DNA from 3 places in the Halobacteroides halobius DSM 5150 genome. Region 3 is predicted to be linked to each of the others. Evidence: riboswitches for the same ligand, from Rfam matches in the RefSeq annotation. Region 3 holds a riboswitch; each other region holds the start of a gene.

Region 1 (4,250 bases), 1.0 Mb from region 3:
CTACAATCCTTCCTATAAAAGGAATAGCGGCTATACTTAATGGTACAACAGCAGCAGTAGTCCCAATTGAAGTCCCTACAATTACTCTAGTAAAAGGAATTAATGCTACCATTAGGACAATAAAAGGAACTGATCTTGTAACATTGATAATAATACTTAATATTAAATTTAAATATTTGTTTTCTAAAATATCTCCTTCTTCTGTAACTACTACACCTATCCCTAACGGAATACCAAATAACATAGCTACTATCATTGATATTCCAACCATATAAATAGTCTCTTGAATTCCTACTACTAAAAGATCCATATTCTTAGTTAGATAGGTTAATAGATTCTGCACCTTCAATCACCTCAATTCTAATCCCTGATTGCTCATTAAGATCTTTAATTCCTGTTTTAACCTGTTCCCTCTCTCCTGTTAACTCAATAATCAAAGTTCCAAATGGGGTTCCCTGAATCTTATCAATATTACCATATAAAATATTAGCCTCAACCTGATGAGTGTGCACAAACTTGGAAACTATCGGTTGACCAGCCGATCTTCCAGTAAAACTTAGTTTAATTAACCTACCTTGTCCAGGGTTATTAACTGTAACTCTTGATAATAATTCCTCTGGTACATTAGCATTAATTACTCGTTGTAAGAATTTCTTTGTTACTGGTTCTTGAGGAGTAGTGAAAATATCAAGTACATGACCTTGCTCTACAATCTCTCCCCCTTCTATAACAGCTACTTGAGTACATATTTCTTTAATCACTTCCATCTCATGAGTAATTAATACAATAGTAATTCCTAATTCCTGATTAATATCCTGTAGTAACTCTAAAATAGAATGGGTTGTTTCAGGATCTAAAGAAGATGTAGCTTCATCACACAATAATACTTTAGGATCATTAGCCAAAGCTCGAGCAATACCAACTCGCTGTTGCTGGCCACCACTTAGTTGACTAGGGTAATTGTCAGCTTTATCTGCTAAACCTACTAACTTCAGTAATCTTTTTACCTTAGGATTGATATCCTCTTTTTTCTCCCCTGCGATCTCTAAGCAAAATGCTACATTTTCTGCTACTGTACGGGAATTTAATAAATTAAAATTTTGAAAAATCATCCCAATTTCTTTTCTAGCTTCTCTTAATTGAGAAATAGTTAAATCAGTTAAATCCTTATCATCTATAATCACTTGCCCTCGAGTTGGTCTCTCTAATAAATTTAAACAACGAATCAGAGTACTTTTTCCTGCTCCACTCGGGCCAATAATCCCAAAAATCTCTCCTTCATCAATTTCTAGATCAATTCCTTCTAGAGCATTCACTGGTCCTTCCTCACTTTGGTATACCTTATCTAAGTTATGAACCTCAATCATAAATATATCTACTCCTTACTTTTATTTAAACCTTTAATATTCTTATTAATAAAAAATCCCCTTCCCATAAGAGAAGAGGTTTATATAAACTCTCCTCTTATCTCTCAGTTACTAATAACTGCAGGAGTTAGCACCGGGTACTTATTAAGTACTGGTTGCTGGGCATCATTGGGCCAGTCCCTCCGCCACTCTTGATAAGAGATTCTGCTATTAAATTTCAGTTAAGTTGCCAATATAATAACAAGTTAAATTAAAATTGTCAAGGGCTTTTTATCAAACCATCTCCTTTAAAGCTTTACTTAGCTGGTCAGGACAAGAAGTCTCATTTCTACAAGTAATTCCTTCCAATCTTTCTGCTACTTCTTCTACCTGAGAACCTTTTATTAAAGCTGCTATACCAGATAAGTTACCATTACATCCTCCTATAAATTCTATTTCTTCAATAACTCCATCATCAGTTACATTAAATTTAATCTCTCTAGCACAAACACCTGTTGGTTTAAATGTTTTCATTATTACTGCCTCCTATAAATCTTCTTTATCTAGTATATTAAATTTAGTAACAATAATCAAACTTATCAGCTATATTAAATTGCTTTATATAATATTTATATCGAAAACTAAAGCATAAACAATTGTCTTTTTGCTTGTTTATTCGTTTTTGTTCTTTCTTTTTTTTATTTTTATGATATAATGAATTAATGTATTGGATTAATGATGAAAGAATTAGTTTTTATTTGTAAATTCAACTAACACAATGCGTTATATTAAATATATTTAATACAGAAAGAAGTGGTGATTATGTTAAAAGAAGAGCGCCAACAAGAAATCTTAAAAATTTTAAATTCTGAGGAAAAAGTAATTACAAGTGATTTAAGTGAGCGTCTATCTGTTTCTAAAGATACTATTCGTAGAGATTTAAAAGAACTTGATAACAAAGGTTTAATTAAAAGAGTACATAGTGGAGCTCTTAAAAAGGGGCCTCCAGTTACTGATTTCTTTGCTAGACAAAATATTTCCAATGATGAAAAAAAGAAATTAGCTCAAAAAGCACTCCGTTTTATAGAAAACGGTCAAGTTTTACTGATTGATGGAGGTACTACAAATTTGCATCTTGTAAATCAATTTCCTCTTACATTAAATACAACTGTAATAACTAACAGCCCTCCCATCAGTATGGCATTGTCTAACTATAAGCAAGTTGAGGTTATTATGTTAGGAGGAAATTTATATAAACAATCTATGGTAAACCTTGGAATAAACACCGTAGATAGTTTAAAAACAATGAGAGCTGATTTATATATTATGGGCATTTATAATATTAATGCCCAAGGAATAAGTGTACCAACTTTATCAGAATGCTTAATAAAAAGAAAAATGGCCGATGTTTCAACTGAAATACTTGGATTAGTTACTTCAGATAAATTAGGAACAGTTTCTAGTCAAATTGTTTGTCCCACTGAAAATCTAACCTATATGGTGACAGAAGATATTAATCCTGATATTAAAAACATATATCAGGATCAGGATATTATTGTTGTTGATTGATAAATTATGTAGCTTGGACAGACAAGTTTAATATAAATTTACTAAAAGCAAAAGCCGTAACTCTTTCTCCAAAGAGCTACGGCTTTTTTATGCTTTCTTACTTTTTATTTATTTTCTTTTAGTTCATTAAGCAGCTTTTCAAGATTCGGATCACCTATATAAGTTTCTATTGGAATAATCCTCTTATCTCCATGGCTCATTTTAGCTCTTTCTTGCAGGTTTTTATGGACTACAATGATATCTGCATCTTCAGGAACATCTTCTATACGATAGTGTTTTACTTCAATATCACTCATGTTTTGTTTTTTTAACTTTTTCCTAAAAGTCGTTGCTCCCATAGCACTACTACCTGCCCCTGCATCACAAGCAAATGCTATTTTGCTAATATTTTCAACAGAATCAGCAGTAGTATTGCTTTCTGAATCTAAAACCTGCTTACCTTCAGATTTCATAGACTTTGACTGTTCTACAGATTCTTCAAAATTATCTTCTTCATCTGCTCCTTGTTGAAATTTTAATATAGCAGATGTGACCACAAAGGAAGCTGCAGCACCTACAAGTACTCCAGAAATAATTCCTAAAAAGTTACCTGGAGGTGTTAAAGCAAGATATGCAAATATTGAACCTGGACTAGGACCTGCTACAAGTCCAGCATTGAAAAATTGAAAAGTTGCAATTCCTGACATTCCTCCAGCAATCATCCCTAAAATTGTAAGGGGATTCATTAAAACATATGGGAAATACAGTTCATGAATACCACCGAAAAAGTGAATGATTATAGCACCTGGAGCACTACGCTTAGCATTTCCTTTTCCAAATACAGTGTAAGCCAGCAATAGTCCAAGACCAGGACCAGGGCTAGAAGCTACTGTAAAGTAAATAGATTTACCTAGTTTTGCAGCTTGCTGCATACCTAACGGATAATAAATCCCCTGATCAATTACATTATTTAAGAATAATACTTTAGCTGGTTCATTGATAAGAGATAATAAAGGTAGCATCCCCGTATCTACCAATACTTGAATAGCAGCTTTTAACATATTATTTGCAGCTGAAATAACCGGGCCAATTATAAGGTAGGACAGAATCATTAGTCCAAATCCTAAAATACCAATAGAAAAGTTATTAACTAACATTTCAAATCCTGCAGGAATGTGACCTTCTATAAAGTCATCAAACTTTTTAATGATCAAACCACCTAAAGGACCAACAATCATTGCACCTAAAAACATTGGGATATCTGCACCAACAATTAATCCTATAGCCCCGGCAGCTCCCATTACTCCTCCTCTTTTACCTCCTACCATTTTACCTCCGGTATGAGCTAAAAGCAAA
Region 2 (4,250 bases), 460 kb from region 3:
AATTGAAAGTTGATTACTAGACATCTTTATCCCCTCTTTTCTATAAGCAGTCTTATTTTATTATATTAAACTACTAGGGATAAAGTTCCTATTAATAATAATTTTTTAGTATTAATATCCAGCCTTAAAATCTACTACATTCTCTAAAGATTCTTCTGTAATATAATGTCTCAGATTTTTACTAAATATATTAAATAGACGTTGGTAATTAGTCGGGGAATTACCAGAATAATGAGGTGTTAATATTACATTTGATAATTCCCATAAAGGGTTATCTTTAGGTAATGGTTCAGGGGTAGTAACATCCAATCCTGCTCCAGCTATCCACTCCTTTTTTAACGCCTTAATTAAAGCTGGTTGATCAATTAGTGAACCTCGACCAACATTAACAAGAAAAGCATCTTCTTTCATCTGCTTTAACTCTGCAGTTGAAATTATTCCTTTGGTTTCTTCAGTTTGAGGTAGGGCCAAGACAATATAGTCTGACTGAGCTAATAATTGATCGATTCCTGTAGGATCATATAAACAATCTATATAATCTGGTGCTTCTTTTATAGTTCGATTAACAGCAACCACTTTCATTTCCCAAGCTTTAGCCCTTTTAGCAACTTTGCTTCCTAAATCCCCTAGACCAAGTATGCCAATTGTAGACTCCCATAAATCCTTGCGCGTTTCCTTGCGGTGCCATTCTTTCTTTTGCTTTTGTTTTAGATAATGAGGTAGATTTCTATTGAAGGCTAAGATCAAACTAAAAACATGCTCAGCAATTGGTAGACCATACACACCACTAGAATTGGTTACTATAATATCTGAACTATGATATAAATCTTGATTAGCATACTCATCTACTCCTGCACTGGGCAAATGTAACCACTGTAAGTTTTTGGCTTCTTGTAGTTCTTCCTCTGTGGGCCAACCAAAGATAATATCTGCTCTATTTAGCATTTCCACACTAACATTATCATAAGCAACATTATTTACTATTCCATTAGGGATTATTTCTTGTAACTTATTTAATTGCTCAGCAGTAAAATTAGAGTCAAACATAATTAAAATTTCTAATGATTTAGTCATCTTCTCCCTCCTATAAAAAACCCGCCCTTCTAAACTAGAAGCACGGGCAATTTACTTTATTAAAATCCTAACCACTTGACCTTCTCAACTAAATTTGGGTCTTTTCTGGGTGGAGCAGCTGGATCTATATCTGGATACCCAATTGGGATAATACCAGCAATTTTTTTATCTTCAGCTAAATCTATAATCTCTTTAGTTCTATCTGCATGAGCAATGTGACCAGCAATCCAAACTGTTCCTAAATCTTCTTCTAAAGCTGCTAAGCTTAAATTCTGAATAGCAGCACTTGCAGCCATTAAAGATTCTTCAGTCTCAATTTCATCTTCACCAGTTTGATAGGTTACTACAATCTGGACTGGTGCTCCACCAAAATCTTTAGAGTACTCTAACATAGCTTTTTTCTTTTCTTCTGGTATATAATCTGCATTAGGAATATAATCCTTGGCCCAATCATAAAATACTTTACTAATTTTTTTAGCATATTCATCTTTAGCTACAACAAACTCCCAAGGTTGGCTATTACCATTAGAAGGAGCCCAATTTGCAGCTTCTAACACCTTTCTAATCTTCTCTTTTGACACTTCCTTATTCTTATAATTTCTAATAGATCTTCTTTCTTTAATTGGTTCTATAATTCTTCCCATTTTACTACCTCCTTAATTTATTGCTTCTTTTTTAAAATATCAACTTTATCAGTTCTTTCCCAAGGTAAATCTAAATCAGGACGACCAAAATGACCATAAGCAGCTGTTTGACGATAAATTGGCTGACTTAAATCAAGCTCTTTAATAATCTGTCCTGGACGTAAATCAAAGTGTTTATCTACTAATTCTTCAATTTTAGCTTCATTAATTTTAGCTGTTCCAAATGTATCAACCATAATTGAAACAGGATGAGCTACACCAATAGCATAAGATAACTGAACTTCACATTTATCTGCTAAACCAGCTGCTACTATATTTTTAGCTACGTAACGGGCTGCATAAGAGGCAGAACGGTCTACTTTTGTAGCATCTTTACCAGAGAATGCTCCTCCTCCATGACGAGCCATCCCACCATAGGTATCAACAATTATCTTTCTACCAGTTAAGCCAGCGTCTCCTTGAGGACCACCTATTACAAATCGACCAGTTGGATTAATATAATATGTAGTATCACCATCTAATAATTGAGAATCAATCACTGGGTTAACTACATACTTTATTAAATCATCTCTTAAATCCTTTAATTTAATCTCAGGATGATGTTGAGTAGAAATCACAACTGCATCCACTCTAACTGGTTGATTATCTTGATACTCTATTGTAACTTGTGTTTTACCATCAGGTCTTAAATAATCTAATATACCTTCTTTTCTAACTTTAGCCAATCTTTTTGCTAATTTATGGGATAAAGTAATTGGTAAAGGCATTAACTCTTTGGTCTCATTAGTAGCATAACCAAACATAATCCCTTGGTCACCAGCTCCAATCTCTTCTTCTCCACTATCTTTAGCTTCTAAAGATTCATCTACTCCCATAGCAATATCAGGAGATTGTTCATCAATAGATGTTAATACAGCGCAAGTTTCTGCATCAAATCCGTACTTAGCCCTAGTATAACCAATTTCTTTAATTGTTTTACGAGCAATTTTAGGAATATCTACATAACACTCAGTAGAAATTTCTCCTGAAATCAAAACCATCCCTGTAGTAACTGTTGTTTCACAAGCTACCCTAGCATGAGGATCTTCTTTTAAAATTGCATCTAGTATAGCATCTGATATTTGGTCTGACACTTTATCCGGATGGCCTTCTGTTACTGATTCAGAAGTGAAAAGTGATTTGTTCTCTAACATATTATTACCTCCAATAAATTCAATTAATAATCACTTAGTAAGATTATTCTTTGCAATATGCAATATTTTATAGCACAAAATAAAAAATCTCCCCTGTCAGGAGAGATAAGTAATTAAATTATACATCTCCCAGAAAACTCCTGGCAGGAATTAGCACCTTTCCCTTTAAAGGCGGTTGCTGAGCTTCTTTGGGCCTGTCCCTCCACTACTCTCGATGCATTTTCAGTTATTTAATTGACTAAGATAATCATATCATAACTAATAAGTTATGTCAATATTGATAATATTTATCATAATCAGATTACTAAAATTTACAGCTTGCTAAGTTAGTATTATATATGTTATTCTATTCTTGTCCTAAAAGGGGGTGGACTAGTTGTTATCAACTAAAACAAATTTATTTCTTATATTTATACTACTCATCTTATTTTCTACAGCAGGTACTAGTTATGCTTATACTGTTAAAGATGGAGATACATTATTTCAAATCTCCAAAAGATTTAATACTACTATTTCTAAGCTAGTAACACTGAATAATATTAGTCATCCAAATTTAATTTATCCTAATCAATTCCTCAAAGTTCCTGAACAAAAGACTGCTTCATTTAAATCAAACAAAAAAGTATTTCGCAGAGGGCCAACAGTAAAAAAAATTGCTTTAACTTTTGATGATGGACCAGATAAAAAATATACTCCACAAATTTTAGATGTATTGGATGAATACAATGCTAAAGCTACCTTCTTTCTGTTAGGGAAATTAGCTAAGAAAAATCCTAAAATAGTCCAAAAGATAAAAGCTGATGGACATGCAATTGGTAACCATAGCTGGTCCCATGCTAATTTAACTAAATTAAACAAATCTGAACTTAATTCTGAAATAAACAATACTACAAAGACAATCTCAGAAATCATAAATTATGAAACTAATCTTTTAAGGCCTCCTTATGGAGCTATTTCTAATGATTTATTAAACAAATTAGAGCAGACAGATTATAAAATTATTCACTGGTCTATTGATTCCTTAGATTGGAAAGCCAAATCAAAAGAAGAAATCATAAATCGTGTCTTACCTAAAATTCATGATGGAGCAAATATCCTCTTCCATTCTGCTGGTGGGCCAAGCCAAGATTTAACTCCTACCATTAAAGCCTTACCAATAATCATTAAAACCTTAAGACAAAAAGGATATAAACTAGTTACTATCAATAAATTATATTCTCTTTCTGCTTATAAATAAAGAAAGGAGTAGATTTTTAAAAATCTACTCCTTTCCTATAGCTAAAGATTATTTTTCCGTTGTAGGCTTTTTTAGCATAAACATTGCAACTATTATTCCAAC
Region 3 (4,250 bases):
GGCTTATTTGGATTTAAACCTGCTTTCTTGAACATATCTACGTTAATGTACATTGTTAAAGGATGCATATCTAAAGGAATACCATATCTGGTTCCTTTATATTTTCCTGCTTGCCAGACTCGTTTAGCAAACTCATCTGAATCCCAGCCTAAGTCTTGAACTATACTATCTAAAGGCGTCAAGACACCTTTAGAAGAGAATTCAGGTAATCGATCTATATGCATTACTCCAATATCAGGTGCATTACCACTACTTAATGCAGTCACAACTTTTTGGTAATATGTTCCCCAATTCATTGTTTGCATTGTTACTTTAATTTCGCCCTTGTGAAGCTTATTAAAATTATTCACCATCTTCTGCATACCATCACCATCAGCTGCTGTGAATCCATTCCAGAATTTTAACTCTATTGTACCTGTTGCTTTTTTATTTTCACCACCAAAGAATAAATCAAAGAAACCTGCCTCTGCTGTACTAGGAACTAATAAAGTGACTACCAACATTAACATTACTACTTGGAAAAATTTCTTTTTCATATTAATCCTCCTCCTTAAAATTTATCCCCTCTTTATTTTAATAATTATTGTAATCAATTATTAATTACTAAAATAATGTTTAAAAAATAAAACAGAGGGGTAGATAAATTAATTAGACAGGTTTATTAACTTATTAACTTATCTTCTAATCAATTTCTTCGCTTTGATTTAATATAATTTGTTAATTTAATATAAATCTTAAATCTTTTGTTTCAAAAAAACAGATTTCACCAACTTTGTAGGAATAAACATCCCTAGAACAGTGAAATCTTATTAAAAATTATATATTAGCAACTTATAATCACTTATTATTTTCTTAACACTCTATTTATAGTATAAAACAAAGACTATAAATAGTCAAGTTTTTTAAATATTATATAAAATTGGAATTGTTACTATAATAATTAGAATCTTATTATCTAATTATTATTTTCTTGGATAGATTTAGTATTCCTTCTTTTGATTATAAATATTTTAAACTTTATAGTCTTATTCCCTATGGTTATATTTAAATCTTAATATTATATCTTGTTCATAATTGCCAAACTTATGGCCAAAGAGATTTATTCCTCCTATATTTCTTGCTTCTTCTTTAATTCCTATTTTCACATCAATAAAATTGCTGTCAGAAATATTTAAGTCAGATAATGTTTTTTTAGATATCTGCTTCCCGTCAATATATGCTCCGTCATCATTTACTGTCCACATTTTCAACAAACCATGCTGAGTTTGATCATTATTCCACCATTCTGGATTTAGTTTCCCTCGTTGTTCACCAAAGTCACCCGGAGAAGTCCATGTTCCTATTTCTACATCATTAATCCAGACCGTAACATCTGAGGGCCAATCTTCGTTGTAATGAGGAGCTTCTGAGCATATCTCCATACTCAACTCTAACTCATTAACATAAGTATTAGCAGGGAGATTGTTAGGGAATCTATATTTAATATGACCTTGTTTAAACCAAAGTAATTGAGCATATATATGCTCAGGCTCAAGAAAAGATTGTTCATCATCAAGAATACCTATATATCCTTCTTCACTAGCTAATCCACAAGTTGGCTGAACAGCAAAATCTTTATAGTTTCCAATTGGCATTGACATTTCAACTAAGTTCATATCAAAGTTCATATTTGCTCCTGGAAATTCTAACAATAAACTATCATAAGTACGACGACATAATTTTTGTGATCCTCTATCTCCAGGTTGATAATTAGTTTCAATCAATCCTGCTTCCTCCAATTTTTTTACATTCACTGTTACTGAAGAAGCAGGCATGTCTAATTGTTCTGAAATCTTATTTAAATTCATTTCTTTATTATTTAAGGTCTCTAAAATTTTCATGCGGGATTCTGAAGCTAATGCTTTCATAACTTTAATAATGCTTTTATTGTTTTTAATCTTTAAAACTTTACCTTTCATAAAAACACCTCTTTTGTTTTAATACTAATTATATGTTTCTGCCTTTATTTTAAAATTCCTTTTATTAATTCATACAATTTAAAACTATTTTTTAATATTCCTTTAACTTTGACAAAAAGTATAATTGGTGTTATACTTATGCACAATAATTAAATATCATCCTTATTGAGAGTGGTGGAGGGACTGGCCCGATGAAGCCCGGCAACCAGTAACAAGTTTGAGTTTAGATGTTACAGTGGTGCCAACTCCTGCAGAAGTTTTAACTTCTGAGAAATGAGGGAAGGTGATTTCCCCTCTTCTCTTAAGAAGAGGTTTTTTTAATGGAGGTGAGGATTATCATAATAAAAGATATTTCAATTGAGATTCCTAAATATGAAGTAAAAAAAGAATTAGGTTATCAAAAACAAACCGAATCTAATTCTAAAATAGAAAAGATGATCTCTGATACAATAAATTTAGCCACTTCCCTATTAGAACCTAAGGGAAAGTATGTTATCTTAGAAAAGATAGATATTGACCAAGATAGGATTAGTTTAGGAGCAGAGAAACTTACTTTTCAAAGTCAAGATATAGCTGATTTACTAGCTGACCAGGAAGAAGTAGCTCTTTTAGCAGTAACTATTGGAGGTAAATTAGAAAAGAAGGTCAATCAACTTTTTACTGAAGGTGAATTAACTAAAGCAACTACTTTAGATGCAGTAGGTTCAGCAGCAGTAGAAGAAGTTGCTAATAGGATAACTAAATTAATTAGTGAAGAAGCTTTAGCCAAAGGTTTATCTCATCTAACAATGAGATTTAGCCCTGGCTATGGTGATACTACATTAGATATACAACCTCAATTGTTGATTCTTTTGGGTGGAGAAGAGTTAGGTATTACTCTTAGTTCTGGTTATATATTAGACCCTCAAAAATCAATTACTGCTTTGATAGGATTAGGTAATGTTGAATCAGATAGACCAAGTTGTGACTTTAACTGTCAAAACTGCGAATTTGAAATTTGTGTATATGATAAATAGTTTTTAATTTATAGTTTAAAGATTAAAAAGAAAGGAGTAGGTAGTAGATGAGTAGTATAGTAGACAGATTAGAAGAAGAAATTTTAGTACTAGATGGTGCTATGGGTACAGAGTTACAAAAGAGAGGATTAGAGGTAGGAGACTGTCCTGAAGAACTTAACTTAACCCATCCTAAGATATTAAAAGAAATTCATAGTAGTTATGTTAAAGCAGGTAGTGATATAATCCAAACTAATACTTTTGGGGCCAATCGCCTTAAACTAGCTGAATATAATTTGGCCCATAAGATAGAAAAGATAAATCAACAAGCAGTAAAGTTAGCTACAGAAGTAGCAGGTGATGATGTCTTTATTTCTGCTTCTATAGGGCCAACTGGTAAGTTATTAGAACCGTTAGGTGACTTATCTTTTCAACAAGCTTATCATGTTTTTGGTGAGCAAGCTCAGATTTTAGAAGCTGCTGGAGCGGATTTAATTAATATTGAAACTATGACAGATTTACAGGAAGCTAGAGCTGCTTTAATTGCAGTTAAAGAAAAGACTTCCCTGCCCGTAATTATTAATTTAACTTATGAAGAAAACTTAAAGACGATGACTGGTACAGATCCTCAAACAGCAATTACTGTTTTTGAAGCTTTAGGGGCTGATGTTATTGGAGCTAATTGTAGTTTAGGCCCTAAGAAATTAGTAGAGATAATAAAGTTAATGGGCCAATATACTGCTACTCCCCTCTGTGTACAACCTAATGCAGGCTTACCAGTTTTAAATGAGAATAATGAAACTATCTTTCCTATGGAAGCTTTGGAAATGGCAAATTATATACCTCAATTTATAGAAGCAGGAGTTAATATTATTGGAGGCTGTTGTGGCTCTACTCCAGAGTATATAAATTTAGCAAAGAAAAAAGTAGTAGATATAACACCTGCATCTAGAATTAAGAAGAAAGAGACTACCCTAGCTAGTCGAACTAAGAGAGTAGTTATTTCTGATAACTTGCCAACACGAATTATTGGAGAGCGGATTAATCCTACTGGTCGAGAAGAGTTATCCCATCAATTAGCTGATGAAAAAATGGAGTTAGTAGCTAAAGAAGCAAGCAACCAAGTTCAAGCTGGTGCAGATATTTTAGATGTTAATGTAGGAGTTCCACAGATTGATCAAGCTCAGGCAATGAAGTTGGCCCTTAATACAGTTCATAATGTTGTAGATATTCCTGTTTCAATTGATACAACTAATCAGGAAGTTTTAGAGGCAGGCTTACAAACTATAGTAGGTAA

Evidence for each region. Region 3 has a riboswitch for S-adenosylmethionine ahead of HALHA_RS13025 (vitamin B12 dependent methionine synthase). Riboswitches for the same ligand answer to the same signal wherever they lie in the genome.
Region 1: it holds a riboswitch for S-adenosylmethionine, as region 3 does, so the genes downstream of both, HALHA_RS11335 (methionine ABC transporter ATP-binding protein) here and HALHA_RS13025 (vitamin B12 dependent methionine synthase) in region 3, are expected to answer to the same signal.
Region 2: it holds a riboswitch for S-adenosylmethionine, as region 3 does, so the genes downstream of both, metK (methionine adenosyltransferase) here and HALHA_RS13025 (vitamin B12 dependent methionine synthase) in region 3, are expected to answer to the same signal.

The regions. Positions count from the first base shown of each region.
Region 1 is NC_019978.1:2,314,695-2,318,944, forward strand. Features, by position in the region: gene HALHA_RS11330 (methionine ABC transporter permease) at 1-343, opposite strand, end outside; gene HALHA_RS11335 (methionine ABC transporter ATP-binding protein) at 315-1,367, opposite strand; SAM riboswitch class I at 1,462-1,568, opposite strand; gene HALHA_RS11340 (TIGR03905 family TSCPD domain-containing protein) at 1,641-1,880, opposite strand; gene HALHA_RS11345 (DeoR/GlpR family DNA-binding transcription regulator) at 2,169-2,915, shown strand; gene HALHA_RS11350 (PTS mannitol transporter subunit IIBC) at 3,020-4,250, opposite strand, start outside.
Region 2 is NC_019978.1:848,304-852,553, reverse strand. Features, by position in the region: gene HALHA_RS04280 (hypothetical protein) at 1-24, opposite strand, end outside; gene HALHA_RS04275 (D-2-hydroxyacid dehydrogenase) at 112-1,074, opposite strand; gene HALHA_RS04270 (nitroreductase family protein) at 1,134-1,718, opposite strand; gene metK (methionine adenosyltransferase) at 1,736-2,911, opposite strand; SAM riboswitch class I at 3,031-3,132, opposite strand; gene HALHA_RS04260 (polysaccharide deacetylase family protein) at 3,288-4,148, shown strand; gene HALHA_RS04255 (L-lactate MFS transporter) at 4,197-4,250, opposite strand, start outside.
Region 3 is NC_019978.1:1,310,195-1,314,444, reverse strand. Features, by position in the region: gene HALHA_RS06470 (ABC transporter substrate-binding protein) at 1-536, opposite strand, end outside; gene HALHA_RS06465 (ArsR/SmtB family transcription factor) at 1,026-1,958, opposite strand; SAM riboswitch class I at 2,118-2,238, shown strand; gene HALHA_RS13025 (vitamin B12 dependent methionine synthase) at 2,279-2,974, shown strand; gene HALHA_RS06455 (homocysteine S-methyltransferase family protein) at 3,022-4,250, shown strand, end outside.